DNA from 3 places in the Streptomyces krungchingensis genome. Region 2 is predicted to be linked to each of the others. Evidence: riboswitches for the same ligand, from Rfam matches in the RefSeq annotation. Region 2 holds a riboswitch; each other region holds the start of a gene.
What was found. A riboswitch is a leader RNA that binds a small molecule or an ion and turns the genes downstream of it on or off. The one in region 2 is predicted to bind ZMP and ZTP.
Positions count from the first base shown of each region.

Region 1: it holds a riboswitch for ZMP and ZTP, as region 2 does, so the genes downstream of both, ACSYGO_RS39800 (bifunctional 5,10-methylenetetrahydrofolate dehydrogenase/5,10-methenyltetrahydrofolate cyclohydrolase) here and ACSYGO_RS00220 (dihydropteroate synthase) in region 2, are expected to answer to the same signal.
Region 3: it holds a riboswitch for ZMP and ZTP, as region 2 does, so the genes downstream of both, ACSYGO_RS28355 (glycine hydroxymethyltransferase) here and ACSYGO_RS00220 (dihydropteroate synthase) in region 2, are expected to answer to the same signal.

Region 1 is NZ_JBPUKY010000001.1:9,177,811-9,183,795, reverse strand. Features, by position in the region: gene ACSYGO_RS39815 (ABC transporter ATP-binding protein) at 1-686, shown strand, start outside; gene ACSYGO_RS39810 (hypothetical protein) at 861-1,157, opposite strand; gene ACSYGO_RS39805 (nuclear transport factor 2 family protein) at 1,328-1,693, shown strand; ZMP/ZTP riboswitch at 2,037-2,123, shown strand; gene ACSYGO_RS39800 (bifunctional 5,10-methylenetetrahydrofolate dehydrogenase/5,10-methenyltetrahydrofolate cyclohydrolase) at 2,148-2,996, shown strand; gene ACSYGO_RS39795 (CU044_5270 family protein) at 3,006-4,025, opposite strand; gene ACSYGO_RS39790 (RNA polymerase sigma factor) at 4,018-4,584, opposite strand; gene ctaD (aa3-type cytochrome oxidase subunit I) at 4,690-5,985, shown strand, end outside.
Region 2 is NZ_JBPUKY010000001.1:44,641-50,625, reverse strand. Features, by position in the region: gene ACSYGO_RS00240 (S8 family serine peptidase) at 1-1,489, opposite strand, end outside; gene ACSYGO_RS00235 (MarR family transcriptional regulator) at 2,057-3,055, shown strand; gene ACSYGO_RS00230 (NUDIX domain-containing protein) at 3,433-3,807, opposite strand; gene ACSYGO_RS00225 (dihydropteroate synthase) at 3,698-4,291, opposite strand; partial or broken gene ACSYGO_RS00220 (dihydropteroate synthase) at 4,296-4,490, opposite strand; ZMP/ZTP riboswitch at 4,578-4,669, opposite strand; partial or broken gene ACSYGO_RS00215 (porphobilinogen synthase) at 4,658-4,981, shown strand; gene ACSYGO_RS00210 (DUF4232 domain-containing protein) at 5,652-5,985, opposite strand, start outside.
Region 3 is NZ_JBPUKY010000001.1:6,427,077-6,433,061, reverse strand. Features, by position in the region: gene ACSYGO_RS28360 (hypothetical protein) at 1-32, shown strand, start outside; gene ACSYGO_RS28355 (glycine hydroxymethyltransferase) at 48-1,493, opposite strand; ZMP/ZTP riboswitch at 1,525-1,612, opposite strand; gene rocD (ornithine--oxo-acid transaminase) at 1,860-3,074, shown strand; gene ACSYGO_RS28345 (glutathionylspermidine synthase family protein) at 3,288-4,475, opposite strand; gene ACSYGO_RS28340 (hypothetical protein) at 4,490-4,834, opposite strand; gene ACSYGO_RS28335 (DMT family protein) at 4,987-5,814, shown strand.

The DNA.
Region 1 (5,985 bases), 9.1 Mb from region 2:
ACGTCCATCACGGTGTGACGTTCGCCGTCCCGGCGCGCGGCATGACCGCGTTCGTGGGACCCTCCGGAGCGGGGAAGACGACCGTGTTCTCGCTGATCGAGCGGTTCTACGACCCCGAGGCCGGGGTCATCACCGTGGACGGCCGGGAGCTGGACCGATGGGACCTGCCGCAGCTGCGGTCCGCCATCGGCTACGTGGAGCAGGACGCCCCGGTGCTCTCGGGCTCGCTGCGCGACAACCTGCTGCTCGGCAATCCACGGGCCGACGAGGCCGACATCGTCCGCGTGCTCAAGACGACACGTCTCGACGGGCTGGTCGCCCGGCTGCCGCGCGGTCTGGACACGCTGGTCGGCCACCGCGGCACCAAGCTGTCCGGCGGCGAGCGCCAGCGGGTCGCCATCGCCCGCGCGCTGCTGCGCCGTCCGCGGCTGCTGCTCCTCGACGAGGCGACGTCCCAGCTCGACGCCGTCAACGAGGCGGCACTGCGCGACACGGTCTCCGACGTGGCCCGGACGACGACGGTCCTGGTGGTCGCGCACCGGCTGTCCACCGTCACGATGGCCGACCGCATCGTCGTGATGGACGCGGGCCGCGTCCGCGCGGTGGGAACGCATCGCGAACTGGTGGCCGCGGACCCGCTGTACGCCGAACTCGCCGCCACACAGTTCCTCGCCACGGCCGGGTGACGCGGCGGGGCCCCGGGCACGAGAAAGAGGGCCGGCCGGTGGGCGAAGAGGCCTTCGCCCACCGAACCGGCCCTCAGTGCTCGTACGGGCCGGCCCCCGGTGCTCGTACGGGTAGGCCCTTGTTGCTCGTACCGGCCGGCCCTCGGCGCTCGTCTGGGCAGGCTCTCCGCCCGACTAGCCCTCGACGGCCGGGACGACGCCCATGACGGGCGCGGCGAGGTCGGTGAGCTGGTGCAGCTGGTTCAGGTCGTTCAGCCGGTTGAGGCCCGCGAGCTGGCGGGACGGCAGCGGCATGGCCGCCCGCTGCTCGGCGGGGACGGTGCTCAGGGCGAGGGCGTCGAGTTCGGCGACGGGGTTCAGCTTCCCCGCGTCCGCGGCCTCGGAGCCCGCCGCGCTCGCCATCGGCGCGGCGAGTCCGGTGACTCCGACGGCGAGACCAATGGCGGCGACCATACGTCGTGTTGAGATCATGCTTTCTGCAACGGCGCCGGTCCCCCGCGGACACGGCCGTCACGCTCCGCTCACCCGAGAGGCTCATCGGAGCGGCTGCGCTTGCCGAGGACCGTGCGGCGGAGGAGTCTCGGAGATGAGGCCCTTCGCGACCCGCTCCTCGACGGGCCGCGGCCTTCAAGGAGGTCATCATGGGCACCTCGCTAGGCCCCGCCTTCGACACCGAAGCGCTGCGCCGAGCCATTGAAGGACACACTGCGACGGATCTGCTGTCGCTCTACGCTGACGACGCGGAACTGCGCATCGTCGACCGCAACACCCAGCCCAGCCACCCGATGGTGAAACACGGTCGCGGCGAGATCGCCGAGATGCTCGACGACGTCTACAGCCGGGACATGACCCACAAGCTGGAGCAGTGCGTGGTCCAGGGCGACCACGTCGCCTTCTCCGAGTCCTGCGAGTACGCGGACGGCGTGAAGGTGCTGAGCACGTCGATGATGTCGCTGCGTGACGGCAAGATCGTCGACCAGACTCTGCTCCAGGCATGGGACGAGTAGAAAGGCACTGGCCGAAGGTCCAGATCACGTCGCGTCTGACCTGGACCTTCTCGGCGCGTGTGGGGATGGGCCGGTCGCGCCCCCGCCCCGCCCGGCTGCCGCGACCCGTCTCCGCGGCAGGTCTGCGGCTCTCCGCCTCACTGCTGGGCTCGGCCGTGCGCGCGGCCCGGTCCCGCCCGCGTCCTCCGGCACCGCGCGCCGTTCGAGGACTGCCCCTCCGGCGCCGGTGAGCCGCACCCGTATCCGGCGTGGGCCGCCCGCCTCACGGGCACGGGCGACGAGGCCCGCCTCCTCGGGCGGGCCGAACCGGCCGCGGGCGGATCACCCGCGGGAGTTGCCCTGGTCGGCGGGCCGTGACTGGCGCTGAGGTGGAGTACCACCGGGGAGCGGCCTGACGAACGGGTCTTTGCCGCGCGCCTGGGCGATCGTCAGCAGCGCTCAGGAGGAGCAGCTCATGTCCCAGGCCCAGCTCATGGACGGCACGGCTCTCGCGCGCCGGATCGTCGAGGACACCGCGAAGCGCGCCGCCGACCTGAAGGACCGCACGGGTGCGGCGCCGTGTCTGGCGACGGTGCTCGTCGGCGAGGACCCCGCCTCGGTCACCTACGTGCGGATGAAGCAGAACCGCTGCCGCAAGGCGGGGATCGAGTCCCGGCACGTCGCGCTGCCGGCCGCCACGACGACCGCCGAACTGGTCGGCACGCTCCGCGCGCTCTCCGAGGACCCGGCCGTGCACGGCATCCTGCTCCAGCACCCCGTCGGACCGCACATCGACGAGCGGGCGGCGTTCGAGGCCATCGACCCGCGCAAGGACGTCGACGGCGTGACGCTGAGCTCGTACTCGGCGATGAGCTTCGGCCTGCCCGGCTTCGTGTCCTGCACGCCCGGCGGCATCATGCGGCTCCTCGACGAGTACGACGTCGACCCGGCGGGCAAGCGGGCGGTCGTGGTGGGCCGCAGCGCGATCCTCGGCAGGCCGGTCGGCATGCTCCTCCTCGGACGGGACGCCACGGTGACGTACTGCCACTCGCGCACGAAGGACCTGGCGTCGGTCGTGCGCGAGGCGGACATCGTGGTGGCCGCGGTGGGCCGGCCCCGGCTGATCCGCGGCGAGGACGTCAAGCCGGGTGCCGTCGTGATCGACGCGGGCTACAACCCGGGCAACGTGGGCGACGTCGACTTCGACACGGCCGTCACACGGGCCGGGCTGATCACGCCCGTGCCGGGCGGCGTCGGCCCCATGACCATCGCGGTCCTGCTGGAGCAGACCGTGGCGGCGGCCGAACGCCGGCCGGGCGTCTGAGCGGCACGGTCAGCGCATCCACGCGCGGTAGGACAGCACGTCCCCGGACTTCACCCCGAACTCGGGGTCGTCCCGGGTGACGGTCTCCTCCAGGCCGAGGACGGCGCCGGTGTCCGGATCGAGCACCAGCATCCGCCGGACGGAGTGCGCCCGGTCGTCGTACACGTACGCCTGTCCCGCTCGGCCCAGCCGGTCGGTGACCGCACCGGCCGGGCGCAGGCCCTGCGCGTCGGCGAGGATCCGGACGAGCGCGGCGTTCTCCCGGGTGCCGAGCGTCCAGTTGTCCAGCAGTCCGGCGACGGCGTCGAGGAGTCCCGGGGTGTCCAGGGGGCCGGTGCGGTCGATCTCGTCCAGGTAGGCGCGCAGCCGTACGGCGTCGTGCGGCGGCCGGGCGACGGGCGGGGCGTCGCTCCAACTCGGCGGATAGGTCCGCCTGCTGAGGACGTGCCCGTCCTCGACGGTGCGGGGCACGGGGTCGGCGTCGGTGACGACCGGCTTTCCCGGGCGGCGCGGATCGGTGGCCACGACGAGTTCCGTGTGGCTGCCGTCGGCCTGCCAGCGGACGAGGCGTTCCTCGGGCAGGGTGACGGGCGGCCGGGCGCCGGGGCCGGACGTCATGGCGAGACTCCATGCCTGCAGATGGGTGCCCTGGACCAGCCGGAGGGAGTCCCCGGCGCCCGCCGCGCGATCGGCGATCCGGTCGAGCGGCACGGGGGCGGAGCCGGCCTCGACGACCAGCGGGCGCGGTGCGGCCACGGCGGGCGCGGTGGCCGAGCCCGAGAACATGAGGGTGAGGACGACCACGCAGGCCGCCGCCACGGACCCGAGGCCCCAGGTCCAGCCGCGCAGATGCCGGGGGCTCGGCCGGCGTTCGCCGCCGCGCGGGAGGCGGTCGAGCCGGCGTTCGCCGTCGTGCAGGAGCAGGTCGAGCCGGCGTTCGGCGTGCTGGTCGAGCGGGCGGTCGCCGAAGCGGGGGTCGGCGGACGGGACCGGGTTGGCGCGGCGCAGGAGTTCGAGTTCGTCAGCCACGGCCGGGCTCCTTCGGGATGTCGCGGCGGGGCGTTGCGGTGCCGGCGGCCACGGGGGTGATGTGCAGACGGTCGATCTCGGCTCTGAGCCGGCGGCGGGCCCGGTGCAGGCGCATCGCGGCGGCGCGGCTGCCGCAGCCGAGGACGACGGCGACCTCGTCGACGGCGAGTTCCTCCCAGGCCGTGAGGCGCAGTACTTCCTGGTCGGCCGGGGAGAGCCGGGCCAGGGCCTCGTGCACCCAGTCGCCCGGCGTGTCGGAGCCGGGGCCGGCCACCACCTGGGTGCCGTGCGCGCTCTCGTCGTTGCCGAGCCGGTCGAGCAGCCTGCGGCGGCGTCCGTATCCGCGTACCGCGTTGGCCAGGCAGCGGCGCGCCACCCCGTACAGCCAGGGAAGGGGGGAGGGCGGCAGGTCGGACCGGCGCCGCCAGGCGACGGTGAAGACCTCCGCCACCACCTCTTCGACATCACTGCCACGGCCGTCCAGTCGCCTCGCCACGTAGCGGCTGACCGCCCAGTAGTGCTCGCGATAGGCAGCGGCGAAGGTCTCGTCGTTGCTCATGATCCGTCTGTGTCCGGCAGGTGGGCGAACGTCACACCCTGCGGTGTGACGCTCGTCGCGTCGCTCCATTGTGACGGTGCGGCGAGGGCCGGACACAGGCGGGGCATGGAGAGCAACACGGTGACGGCGCCGCCCGCGTCCGCGGGCCCGCGCCCACGGCGTCCGGGACGGGCCGCGGTGAAGTGGCTGACGTCCACGGACCACAAGACAATCGGCACGCTGTATCTGGTGACCTCGTTCGCGCTGTTCTGCGTCGGTGGTGTCATGGCGCTGCTCATGCGCGCCGAGCTCGCCCGGCCCGGTCTGCAGATCATGTCGAACGAGCAGTTCAACCAGGCGTTCACGATGCACGGCACGATCATGCTGCTGATGTTCGCGACGCCGCTGTTCGCCGGCTTCGCGAACTGGATCATGCCGCTGCAGATCGGCGCGCCCGACGTGGCGTTCCCGCGGCTGAACATGTTCGCGTACTGGCTGTACCTCTTCGGCTCGCTGATCGCGGTGGGCGGATTCCTCACCCCGCAGGGCGCGGCCGACTTCGGCTGGTTCGCCTACTCCCCGCTGTCGGACGCGGTCCGCTCGCCGGGCGTCGGCGCCGACATGTGGATCATGGGTCTGACGTTGTCCGGCTTCGGCACCATCCTCGGCGCGGTCAACTTCATCACCACCATCATCTGCATGCGCGCTCCGGGCATGACGATGTTCCGCATGCCGATCTTCGTGTGGAACGTGCTGCTGACCGGTGTGCTGGTGCTGCTGGCCTTCCCCGTCCTCGCGGCGGCCCTGTTCGCGCTGGAGGCGGACCGTGCATTCGGTGCGCATGTCTTCGACGCGGCGAACGGGGGCGCGCTGCTGTGGCAGCACCTCTTCTGGTTCTTCGGGCATCCAGAGGTGTACATCATCGCGCTGCCGTTCTTCGGGATCATCTCCGAGGTCATCCCGGTCTTCTCGCGCAAGCCGATGTTCGGTTACATGGGCCTGATCGGTGCGACCATCGCGATTGCCGGTCTGTCCGTGACGGTGTGGGCCCACCACATGTACGTCACCGGCGGTGTGCTCCTCCCGTTCTTCTCCTTCATGACGTTCCTCATCGCCGTTCCGACGGGTGTGAAGTTCTTCAACTGGATCGGAACGATGTGGCAGGGCTCCTTGTCCTTCGAGACACCGATGCTGTGGGCGACCGGTTTCCTCGTCACGTTCGTCTTCGGTGGTCTGACCGGCGTGATGCTCGCCTCCCCGCCGATGGACTTCCCCCTGTCCGACTCGTATTTCGTGGTGGCGCACTTCCACTACGTCGTCTTCGGCACCGTGGTGTTCGCGATGTTCTCCGGCTTCCACTTCTGGTGGCCGAAGTTCACGGGGAAGATGCTCGACGAACGCCTCGGGAAGATCACCTTCTGG
Region 2 (5,985 bases):
TGGTCGACGCGACGAGCGTCTGCTTGATGTCGTCGCCGCTCCAGTCGGGGTGCTGCTGGGCGAGGAGGGCGGCAGCGCCCGCGACGTGCGGGGACGCCATGGAGGTGCCGCTGAGGGCTACGTAGCCGTCGGCGACCGGGGTGCCGGCGCCGGCCATGAAGCTGTCGTGCGCGGCCGCGGCCCCGATGCCGACACCGGGCGCGGTGAGGTCGGGCTTGATGCCGTCGTCCCCGATACGCGGCCCGGTGCTGGAGAACGGGGCGAGAACGTCCTGCTTGTCGACCGCGCCGACGGTGAGCGCGGCGTCCGCGCTGCCCGGCGTGCTGATCGATCCGGCTCCCTGCTCGCCGTTGTTGCCGGCCGCGATGACGAAGAGGGTGTTGCTCTCGGCCGAGAGCTTGTTGACCGCCTCCTCCATCGGGTCGATCTCCGGGGAGTCGTAGGCGCCCAGGCTGAGGTTGGCGACGTCCGCCTTCTGGGCCACGGCCCACTCCATGCCCGCGATGATCTCGGACATGCCGCCCTGGCCGTTGTCGTTGAGCACCTTGGCGTCCAGAAGAGCGGCGCCCGGCGCCACACCCTTGTACGTGCCGGCGGACTTGGCGCCGGTGCCCGCCGCGATGGACGCGACGTGCGTGCCGTGGCCGAACCGGTCGTCCGTGGTCGGCGAGTTGGAGAAGTTGTGCTCGGCGGCGACCTTGCCGGCCAGGTCGGGGTGGGTGGTGTCGATACCGGTGTCCAGGACGGCGATACGTGTGCCGGTGCCGTCGTAACCGGCCGCCCATGCCTCGGGTCCGCCGATCTGCGGCACGCTCTTGTCGAGCGAGGCTTCGACGACGGCATCGAGCCATACCGACGCGATGCCGGGCGCGGCGGTGCGGCCGACGGCGTGGGCGGACGGGTCGGTCAGGGCCGACCACAGGGTGGAAGTGCCGTTCGCGGGCGCACTGATGGCGTCGGCGTTGATGCTGGCCAGCCGGTGCTGCACGGCGGCCCCGCCCGTGGTGCGCAGGGCCGTCCTGGCCGCCGGGCGGGCCCCGTCGTACAGGACGATGAGCCGCAGGTCCGTGCGCTGGGCGTAGGCGGACGCGCTCTGCGTGGTCATGTCGAACAGCCGCCGGTCCAGGTGACCGCTTTCGACCAGGCTCCGCGCATCGCGGGGAATGGCGTAGGTGTGGCCGCCGACGCGCTCGACACGCAGAGGTATGTTCTTACGGCCCTTGGCCGGACGGACGGACAGGACATCGCCCTTGCCGTTGACCAGGACGCGGTCGCCGGTGATCAACGCTATCCACCGCTGCGCGGCGGCGGGCCGGGATGCGTCGGCCTGAAGGGCGGACGAAAGAGGCGATCTGGAGTGCGACGGCGAGATCGGCACCGTACGGGCCGGGCCCGCCGGCGCCAGGGACGCCGACGGCGTGGCCGCCACCAACAGCATGCTGAGCCCCACGAACGCGCCGAACGCAGGTCTCTTGGACGTGGACTTCACGAGTTCCTCTCGCTGGACGAGCCTTTCCCCGTGCCGGTGGGCCTGAGGAGAGGATGTGCAAGCAGCTTTTGGCTGCACCTATTTCCTTGAACGGCCGCGGACCGCACGTGATCACATGGCGTCGACCCCGCACGACCGCGTGGCTGCTGCCCGACGCACTAGCTAGTTGGTGCTGAGAGCCGTCAAAACCGCTTCACCCGCGGCCTTCAGCACCCACGGTGTGTCTCTCCGAGCCGCCCCACGCGGTGCGCGCCCGTGCGCGGCGGCGGTGTGAGGGGCGGGGCGCGGGGCAGGCCCGTCAACGGCCGCCGGTGGTCGGGAGTGTGATGAGGTGTTCGGCCGTCCACGCAAGACACCCCCTCTCGAAATGTTGGAGCATGCCCGGGGTGTGGTGTGGGTGCCGCGTCGGGCCTCGAGCCGTCACACCGTGCCTGGACACGCACCGGCTCAGGCCATCTACCATGTCGGCTGGCTGGTGGGCCCAGCCTCCCTGCTGACCGGCACGATCTCGATCTGATTCGGCCTGGCCCGAAGGACGACATTACGGAAGGACCGCCCCAGGCTGCCATGGTCTACCGCATACATTTCACGGTTCAGGATCTGGCCCGCACACGTGTGGCCGACGCGCCGATGCCGCTGCACGAGCTGGAACTTGCCGCGCGAGCGCTGCAGAGCCGCGGCCGGCCCGCCCGGCTCGATGCCTGGCGCCACCGTGCGCGCGCCCAGCTGTCCGCCCAGGCTCGCGTGGCGCTGACGCTCATGCCTGCCGTGGGATGTTCCCCGGACTTCCTCAGCCCGGCCAGAGCGGGCGGTGTCGAAGACCTTCTGGAACAGGTGCGCAGCACACCACGCGAACACGTCAGGACGAACCTGCTGGAGACAGCACGGCGTCGTCCTTCACTGCCCGCCTGGACCCGCCGCCTGGCCGACGACGCCTCCTTGTTCGCCGAGCTCTGCACGGGACTCGGCGACCTCCATACCTGCCTGCTCGCTCCGCACTGGGACCGCTTCACCGCACACCTGGAGGCGGACCGGCCGCTGCGCCTGCAGCAGTTGCTCACCGGCGGGGTCGAGCAGCTGCTGACCCAGGCCAACCCCCAGTGGATGCGATGGAAGGCCCCGGTCCTGGAAGTCCGCATGCCCAGCGGAGCCGACCGGGACGTTCACCTGGACGGAGAAGGCCTGTTGCTCGTCCCGTCGATGTTCTGCACCCGCGCCATCGTCACCGACGGCCCGCCCGTCTCGGTGAGCTACCCCGCCTGCCCGGACCGCCACCCTGGTGACCTCACCGTCCCTGCCTCAATACCCGGCCGCTCACGCTCCTCCGGTGCGTCGACGCTTCTGGGCCGCACCCGCACCACGGTGCTCACCACCGTCGCCGAGCACCCGGGGTGTTCCACCAAGGAACTCGCCGCTCGCGCGGGAATCGCTCCCGCGAGCGCCAGCGAACACGCCACGGTCCTTCGCGAGGCCGGACTGATCCGCTCGCTGCGCCACCGCAACTCCATGCTGCACAGCCTCACCCCCCTCGGCCTGGCCTTCCTCAACACCCCTGAGGAAGGCTGAGAAGCCGCGCCGGCGCGATGCGCCGCGCCCCGCACCGCGCCGGCCCGTGCCGGCCGGCCGTGCGGCGGCCTGCGTGAGCTGATGCCAGGCCGGGACACCACGCTCAAGATGCCGCGACCGAACCGTTCGCCTGCCTCGTACCGGATCCGCTCGCGAAACCGCCGTCGCTCCGCGGTCAGTCCGCCACCCTGCGCATACCGCATATCCCCGGCCTACCGCAGGGATCACCACACGTCACGACCCCCGACAACAATCCGAAGAGCTCAGTAACGCGGTCACCGGCCAGAACTCCTTCGTGTTGGCTGCCTGCGGCTTCAGAGAGGTGCCAAGCGGCGTAGGTTGTGCGCCGCAGCGCTCTGTACTCCTTCGACGCGTCGTCAGAGTTGCGGCAGTACGCGGTCGAAGAACACGCGGTCGCTCTCGAAGACGGGCTGAAGCCGGGAGAACTCCTGAGGTGTGACCCAGCGGGCGTCGCTCACCTCACCCGGATGCAGAACGACCTCGCCTTCCTCAGCCTCCGCCGTCCACCAGTGCAGACGGAACGTGCCGTCCTCGGTCTGCGACTCCCAGACCTTGGCCACGGGCGAGACCCTCAGCCCGACTTCCTCGTGCACTTCCCGGATCAGGGCTTCAGCCTGCGTCTCACCGTGTTCGAGTTTGCCGCTGAGGGGCGCCCAGTATCCTGACAGCCTGGCCAGCGGACCCCGCTGGATGACGAGCACTCGCTCTTTGCGTCGCACCACCGCGACGATCGCTTCTCGCTGATCCATCATGCTCCTCCTTCGGCGGTTTCCCGGGCGTAGAAGACGGTGAGCGCATCGTGGGGGGTGCCCTCGTCATGGGTACCGGGGTAATCCGCTCAGTGCCATGCCGCGTACAACTCCGTCGCCACAGTTGCCGGACTGACCCCAGCTGGTTCCGGAAAGGGCCCGAAGGGCGCCCTGGATCGATGACCAGCTGTTCCCGGCTGATGCCGGCCGTTGCCGGCGCGGCCAGACGCCCGGCGAAGAACTCCTCGATTTCCCTGCCCACTTCGGTGGCATCGGTCAACGCTTCGGTGGCTGGTGCACGCCGCTGCACGGAGTGCCTGACGTTCAGCCGACAACCAGAGCCCGTGAGTTCCTCGTACGATCCGGGATCGGGAAAGCCCTGAATGTCGTTCAGGTACGGGGCTCCTACGAGCGACGGCGAAGCGCTGGAACTCAGGCAGGAACGAGTCGACCGATACTGGCACACTCTCGGCGACCACCTGGTCCATGACGTCGGCCAACCGCCTGATTTCCCCGGCCGCGCCCACTTCCTGGACTCCCAGGTGGCTCGCCGCAGGACCCAGTTCGATGATGTCGGCCCCCTCCGACCGCAGCCGCCGGGCGCGCCCCACCGCTCCTTCAGCAGCCAGGTATCTGCTGGCTTCCGCGGACGAGTCTGCTGTCATGTTGACGGCCTCGACCAGCAGCGGCCGGCCCATGGCTATGGGCGAGGAATCCAGGTGCTGAGTCATGACGGTGCCTCCCGGGTCGATCCCAGAAGCCCAGGCGCGCGGCGCACGTCCATGTGACGAAGCCGTTCCACGATGGTTGCGCCCATCTCGACACGCCAGTCACCGCGAAGTACTCCTCCGCCTTCTACGGCCACTTCCGCGAGGCCGTCGGCTCCTCCCGCAACGTTGACCGCAAGACCCACCAGCAGGACCCTGCCAACCTCCGTGAGTCTATGCGCGAGTTGGCATTCGACTTGGAGGAGGGCGTCGACATGGTCATGGTGAAGCCCGCCGGGCCCAACCTCGACGTGCTCGTGAAGGTCATCGCCGCCGCGAAGAGCTGGATCGACCGCGACAAGGTGATCCTCGAAACTCTCACCGGCATCCGCCGGGCCGGCGCGCAGATGGTCCTCACCTACTGGGCCACCGAGGTCGCACAAAAGCTCTTCGGTGGGGTGAGGCAGCCAGCGGCTCCGACGGTGACGAGTCCGAGCTCGGCACAGCCCTGCTGGAACGTGTCGAGGCCGAGGGCCGTGACGGGGCCGACAGGCAACACCGGGGATGAGATCGGAATGGGTGGTGATGTGGTGGGCCGCCCACATATGAGTTCGCCAGTGAGGCTGCAGGGAATGCGGCCCTCAAGGTGGACCTCTGCGAGCGGGACCTGGTTCTCGATGCCCGATGAGGCGACGACGACGTGCGAGGGTTTTCATCCCACTCGTAAGTGGCCTTCACGGGCGCGGAACTGGCGGGTGGCGGCGAGGTGCATGGCCCCACCGGCCGGCCTGCGACCGCACCGGCTGCAGCCAACTCGCCTGCGGCTCGGCGCCGAGGACGATGCGACCGGTGTCCCCATGACCACCAGCGGGCGGGCCGTGCGCGGGCGGGAGAGCCGAGACGAGAACTCTCTGCAGATCGGGGCCCTGTGGCAAGCCCGCAACCCGCACCCCAGTCCCGCGCACATCCTCCCGCGCCGCCGCACGGCCACGCGCCCGTGCACGGCCCCGCGCGACAGGCAGCGGCGCTTCCGCCAACGGTTCGTCAGGCGGGACCGCGACGTCCGACGTGATCAGGCAGGAGAAGGCCGATCGATCCCTTCGGGCGTCGACACGGGCTTCAGAAGTCGTCCGCCCCGTTGCGGAGTTCGGGAGTCCAGTAGCCGGTGAGTGCCTTCGCCGGGTCGGCGGCGATGCCCTCGCTGCCGGGCGCGCTGACGGCGATGACCGTCGAGTCGCCCTCCAGCGTGACGGAGAACGCCGACACGGGCTCGTTGTCCTCGTCCACACCGCCGTTCGACACCTTCAGCAGGGCGTAGGCCGGGGCCCCTGCCGAGATCACGACAGGTGCGGCCGGCTTGCTCTTTGCGACGGCCGGGACATCCTGCTTGTGGCTCTCCAGGAGCTGGACGTGCGGGAAGCCCGCCAGGCGGCACGAGTGCCCGGAGGTGTTC
Region 3 (5,985 bases), 6.4 Mb from region 2:
GGGAACCACGACAGGAGCTGATCGATCTGTAGCCCGCGCGAGGCGCGTCAGCCGAGGTCGATCTCCGGGTAGAGCGGGAAACCGGCGAGCAGGTCGGTGGCGCGGTGGGCGATCTCGTCGGAGATCTTCGCGTCCAGGACGTGCTGGGCCTTGGACGGGCTGCCCTTGGCCGTGGTGCCGGGCTCGGCGGAGGTCAGGACGCGGTCGATCAGGCCCGCGATCTCGTCCATCTCGGCCGTGCCCAGACCACGGGTGGTCAGCGCGGGCGTGCCGATGCGGATGCCGGAGGTGTACCAGGCGCCGTTGGGGTCGGCGGGGATGGCGTTGCGGTTGGTGACGATGCCCGAGTCGAGCAGGGCGGACTCGGCCTGACGGCCGGTGAGGCCGTAGGAGGTGGCGACGTCGATCAGGTTGAGGTGGTTGTCGGTGCCGCCGGTGACCAGCGTGGCGCCGCGGCACATCAGACCCTCGGCGAGGGCACGGGAGTTGTCGACGACGGCCTGTGCGTAGTCGCGGAACTCGGGGCGTCGTGCCTCGGCGAGCGCGACGGCCTTGGCCGCCATGACGTGCGGGAGGGGGCCGCCGAGGACCATCGGGCAGCCGCGGTCGACCTGTTCGGCGAGGCTCTCGTCGCACAGCACCATGCCGCCGCGCGGGCCGCGCAGCGACTTGTGCGTGGTGGTGGTGACGATCTGGGCGTGCGGGACGGGGTCGAAGTCTCCGGTGAGCACCTTGCCGGCGACGAGGCCCGCGAAGTGCGCCATGTCGACCATGAGCGTGGCGCCGACCTCGTCGGCGATCTCGCGCATGATCCGGAAGTTCACCAGACGGGGGTAGGCGGAGTAGCCGGCGACGAGGATGAGCGGCTTGAACTCGCGGGCGGAGGTGCGCAGGGCCTCGTAGTCGATGAGGCCGGTGGCGGGGTCGGTGCCATAGGAGCGCTGGTCGAACATCTTGCCGGAGATGTTCGGGCGGAAGCCGTGGGTGAGGTGGCCGCCGGCGTCGAGGGACATGCCGAGCATGCGCTGGTTGCCGAAGGCGTGGCGCAGTTCGGCCCAGTCGGCCTCGGTGAGGTCGTTGACGTTGCGGACGCCGGCGCGCTCCAGGGCGGGGGCCTCGACGCGGGCGGCGAGGACGGCCCAGAAGGCCACGAGGTTGGCGTCGATGCCGGAGTGCGGCTGGGCGTAGGCGTGCTCGGCGCCGAAGAGCTCGCGGGCGTGCTCGGCGGCGAGGGCCTCGACGGTGTCGACGTTGCGGCAGCCGGCGTAGAAGCGGCGGCCGACGGTCCCCTCGGCGTACTTGTCGCTGAACCAGTTGCCCATGGCGAGGAGCGTGGCCGGGGAGGCGTAGTTCTCCGACGCGATCAGCTTGAGCATGTCGCGCTGGTCGGCGACCTCCTGGCCGATGGCGTCGGCGACGCGGGGCTCCACGGCCCGGATCACGTCCAGGGCACTGCGGAACGCGGTGGACTCGGTGGAAAGGGGCTCTGGCATGACGGCCTCCGGACGTGGTGTTCAGCGTTCACGGGTCGGCCCAGGCGCACGGCACACAGTTCGAGGGGCCGCTCCCCGATGGTCGGTCCCATCCCAGCGCGCCAGTCACGGCCCCGCCGGTCAGCCTACCGGGCGCGCCGGATCTGCGGGTTCCCCGGTCCACCATGCGAGCGACGGTAGGAAGGAGTCCGGGGCCCACCGTCGGCGGGCGCCACTCCCCGCCCGGGAGGACACGCCGTCCCCCGCCCGGGAGCACGTATCCACCCGTCGTCCGGGAAGCGCGAGCCGCCCGGTCCGGGCGGCACGTGCCGCCCCGTGCGCGGGCCCGCGCGTCGCCCGTGCCGCTCGTCAAGAAACGGAGATCGCGTGACCGCTACGGAGACGACGAAGGCGTTCATCGCCTCGGCCGACGCGCACAGCGCGCACAACTACCACCCGCTGCCGGTCGTCGTGGCGACGGCGGACGGGGCCTGGATGACGGACGTCGAGGGGCGCCGTTACCTCGACATGCTGGCCGGATACTCGGCGCTGAACTTCGGGCACGGCAACCGGCGGCTGATCGAGGCGGCGAAGGCGCAACTGGAGCGGGTGACGCTGACGTCGCGGGCGTTCCACCACGACCGGTTCGCGGACTTCTGCCGGGAGCTGGCGGCGCTGTGCGGCATGGAGATGGTGCTGCCGATGAACACCGGCGCGGAGGCGGTGGAGACCGCGGTGAAGACGGCCCGGAAGTGGGGGTACCGCGTGAAGGGGGTGCCCGCGGAGAGGGCGAAGATCGTCGTCGCGGGGAACAACTTCCACGGCCGTACGACCACGCTCATCAGTTTCTCCACGGACCCGGAGGCCCGGGCGGACTTCGGGCCGTACACGCCGGGCTTCGAGATCGTGCCGTACGGGGACCTGACCGCGATGCGGGCGGCGCTGACGGAGAACACCGTCGCCGTGCTGCTGGAGCCGATCCAGGGCGAGGCGGGCGTGCTGGTGCCGCCCCCGGGCTACCTGCCGGGGGTGCGGGAACTGACCCGGGAGCGGAACGTGCTGTTCGTCGCGGACGAGATCCAGTCGGGTCTCGGCCGTACGGGGAAGACGTTCGCGTGCGAGCACGAGGGGGTGGTGCCGGACGTGTACGTGCTGGGCAAGGCGCTCGGGGGCGGGGTCGTCCCCGTGTCGGCGGTGGTGGCGGGCGCCGACGTGCTGGGGGTGTTCCGGCCCGGGGAACACGGTTCGACGTTCGGGGGCAATCCGCTGGCCTGCGCGGTGGCGTTGGAGGTGATCGCGATGCTGCGGTCGGGCGAGTACCAGCGGCGGGCGGCCGAGCTGGGTGCGCATCTGCACCAGGAGCTGGGCCGGTTGAAGGACTCCGGTCATGTCACGCAGGTCCGCGGGCGCGGGCTGTGGGCGGGCGTCGACATCGCCCCGGCGTACGGCACGGGCCGGGAGATCTCCGAGAAGCTGGTGGACCGGGGCGTCCTGGTGAAGGACACCCACGGCGTCACGATCCGGATCGCCCCGCCGCTGGTCATCTCCGAGGAGGACCTCGACTGGGGGCTCGGCCGACTCCGCGAGGTGCTGGGGGTCTAGGGGCGGGTTTGGGAGCCGGTGGGGTCCGGCGCGGTCCCCGGGATGCTCCGGGTCCCGGGTCCCGTGGCAGGGCGGCCCGGGGGTCGCCGAGGCTCGGCGCCGGGTCCGGGGGTACAGGCACGGCGCCGGGTCCGGGGCGCGGGTGCCCGCCGCGGCACGGGATCCAGCGCCGGCCCCCGTGTCGCCGGGGGCCGGGGTTCGCGCGTCGGGCCGTCAGAGGATCACGTGCGGCAGGAAGCGGGCGTACTCGTCCGTGACCAGGCCGGACGACTCGCGGATGCCGAGGCCCGCCGACTCGTCCTCGACGACCCAGGCGCCCAGGACGACGCGGTTGCCGTCGAAGGACGGGAGGGGGGCCAGTTCCTGGTAGGCGCAGGGCTCGTCGGTGCGTACGGCCGGGGCGGCGCCCGGTTCGTGCACGGTGACCCCGGCGCCCTCGCGGCCGAGGAGCGGCTTGGCCACGTAGCCGCGGTCGGCGGCCAGTTCGCGTGGGCCGTCGAGGTAGGCGGGGAGCAGGTTGGGGTGGTCCGGGTAGAGCTCCCAGAGGACGGCGAGGAGGGCCTTGTTGGAGAGGAGCATCTTCCAGGCCGGCTCGATCCACAGCGTCGTCCCCGTGCCGCCGCCGTTGTCGAGGGTGTCCAGGACGTGTCCGGCGAAGCGGTCGGCGGTGAGCCACTCCCAGGGGTAGAGCTTGAAGCAGCTGCGGATGAAGCGGAGCGAGGTGTCGACGAAGCGGCCGGAGAGGGGGTCCCAGCCGATCTCCTCCATGGAGATCCAGTCGGTGTCGAGGCCCGCCTGCTCGGCGGTCTCCTTGAGGTAGGCGACCGTCATCAGGTCCTCGCCGAGTTCGTCGGCGGAGGAGTGCGCGAAGTGCAGCGGGCTGCCCGGCGGCAGGAGGGGCGCCTGCTTCTTCCAGGCGGCGACGAGGCGTTCGTGCAGGGAGTTCCACTGGTCGGCGCCGGGGAAGCGGTCCTCCATCCAGAACCACTGCGGGCTCGCGGCCTCGACGAGGGAGGTCGGCGTGTCGGCGTTGTACTCCAGCAGCTTGGCCGGGCCCGTGCCGTCGTAGCGCAGGTCGAAACGGCCGTAGACGGAGGGGAGTTCGGCGCGCCGCCGCCAGGCCTCGGCGACGGCCCGCACGACGTGCGGGTCGGTGATGCCGAGGTCGGCGAAGCGGTCCGTGCGGACGATGTGCTCGGCCGCGGCCAGGCACATGCGGTGCAGTTCGTCCACGACCTCCTCCAGCGCCTCGACCTCGGGGAGCGAGAAGACGTAGTACGCGCTCTCGTCCCAGTAGGGGCGCAGGGAGTCGTCGGGGTGACGGGTGAGCGGGTAGATGAGGCCCTGTTCCTCGACGGTCCGCTGCCAGTCGGGGCGGGGTGCGATGGTGCGGCGTTCCACGGGACGTCTCCTGCTCAGCCGCCGGAGCTGCCCTTGCCGCTGCCGAAGCCGCCGCGGTCGACGCCGCTGTGGCTGCCGCCCGAACCGCCGGAGCCCTTGCCGGGCTTGACGAAGGAGCCGCCGTCGACCCAGCCGCTCTTCTTCTTGCCGCCGTAGTACCAACTGCCGTTGACGGACACCTTGGTGGACTTGCAGTTCTTGTCGGCGACGACCCGGTAGCCCTTGGCGAGGTTGTAGCTGTCGCGGTCGACGCAGCGCTTGTCCGGCTCCGAGGAGCAGGCCGTGAGTGCGGCGGCGAGGAGTCCCATGCCGCCGAGCACGACGGTGCCCGAGCGCAGTTGACGACGTGTGTCCGCCATGTCCGTTCCCCCGTTGTTTCTTTCGGTTCGACTTTGCTTCGTTTGCGATTCTTCTTGGCCGTTCGGCGATCAGAGTAGAGAGCACCGCAGGACGAGCGCGCGACGGCCCCCTGCGATGCAGGCTCCCCTACAGTCGGTTCGTGCTGTTTGGAATGGTGTGCGCGCTTGGTGCGTCGGTCTGCTTCGGAACCGCGACCGTGCTCCAGGCGATGGCGGCGCGCGCGGCGGCCGGCACCGGGCCGGGCGGGGACGCGGCGCTGTTGCTGCGCGCGCTGCGGCAATGGCGCTATCTGGCCGGGCTCGCGCTCGACGGGGTCGGGTTCCTGCTCCAGATCGCCGCGCTGCGGTCGATTCCGATCTACGCGGTGGGGGCGGCGCTCGCCGCGAGCCTCGCCGTGACGGCCGTCGTGGCCTCACGGCTGCTGCGGGTGCGGCTGAGCCGGGTCGAGTGGGGCGCGGTGGGTCTGGTGTGCGCGGGGCTCGCGATGCTGGGGCTGGCGTCCGGCACCGAGGGCGACCGCCCGGGGTCGGCGCCCCTGAAGTACGCCATGCTGGGCACGGCCGTCGGGGTACTGCTGCTGGGCCTCGTGAGCGGGCGGCTGCCCGAGCGGGGGCGCCCGCTCGTCCTCGGTCTCGGCGCCGGCTTCGGCTTCGGTGTGGTCGAGGTGTCGGTGCGGCTCATCGACGACCTCGACCCCGGTGCGCTGCTGGCCAATCCGGCGACGTATGCACTGCTCATCGGCGGCGGCGCGGCGTTCCTGCTGCTCACCTCGGCCCTTCAGCGCGGCTCCGTGACGACCGCGACCGCCGGGCTGGTGATCGGGGAGACGATCGGGCCCGCCCTGGTGGGCGTGGTGTGGCTGGGCGACCGCACGCGGGAGGGGCTCGCCTGGCTGGCGGTCCTCGGCTTCGCGGTCGCGGTGGCGGGCGCGCTGGCGCTGGCCCGCTTCGGCGAGGCCCCGGTGCAGGAATCGCCGTAGCCGCTCCGGCCCGATCGGCGGGCGGCGGGCGGCGGGCGGCGGGCGGCGGGCGGCGGGCGGCGGGCGGCGGGCGGCGGGGTCCGCTTCGTCGCGGCTCCGGTGCGCGCACACGGCAGCCGCTCCCGGCCCGCGCGGCGGGCAGCGTCCACGCCCGCACGGCGGGTGGCATGG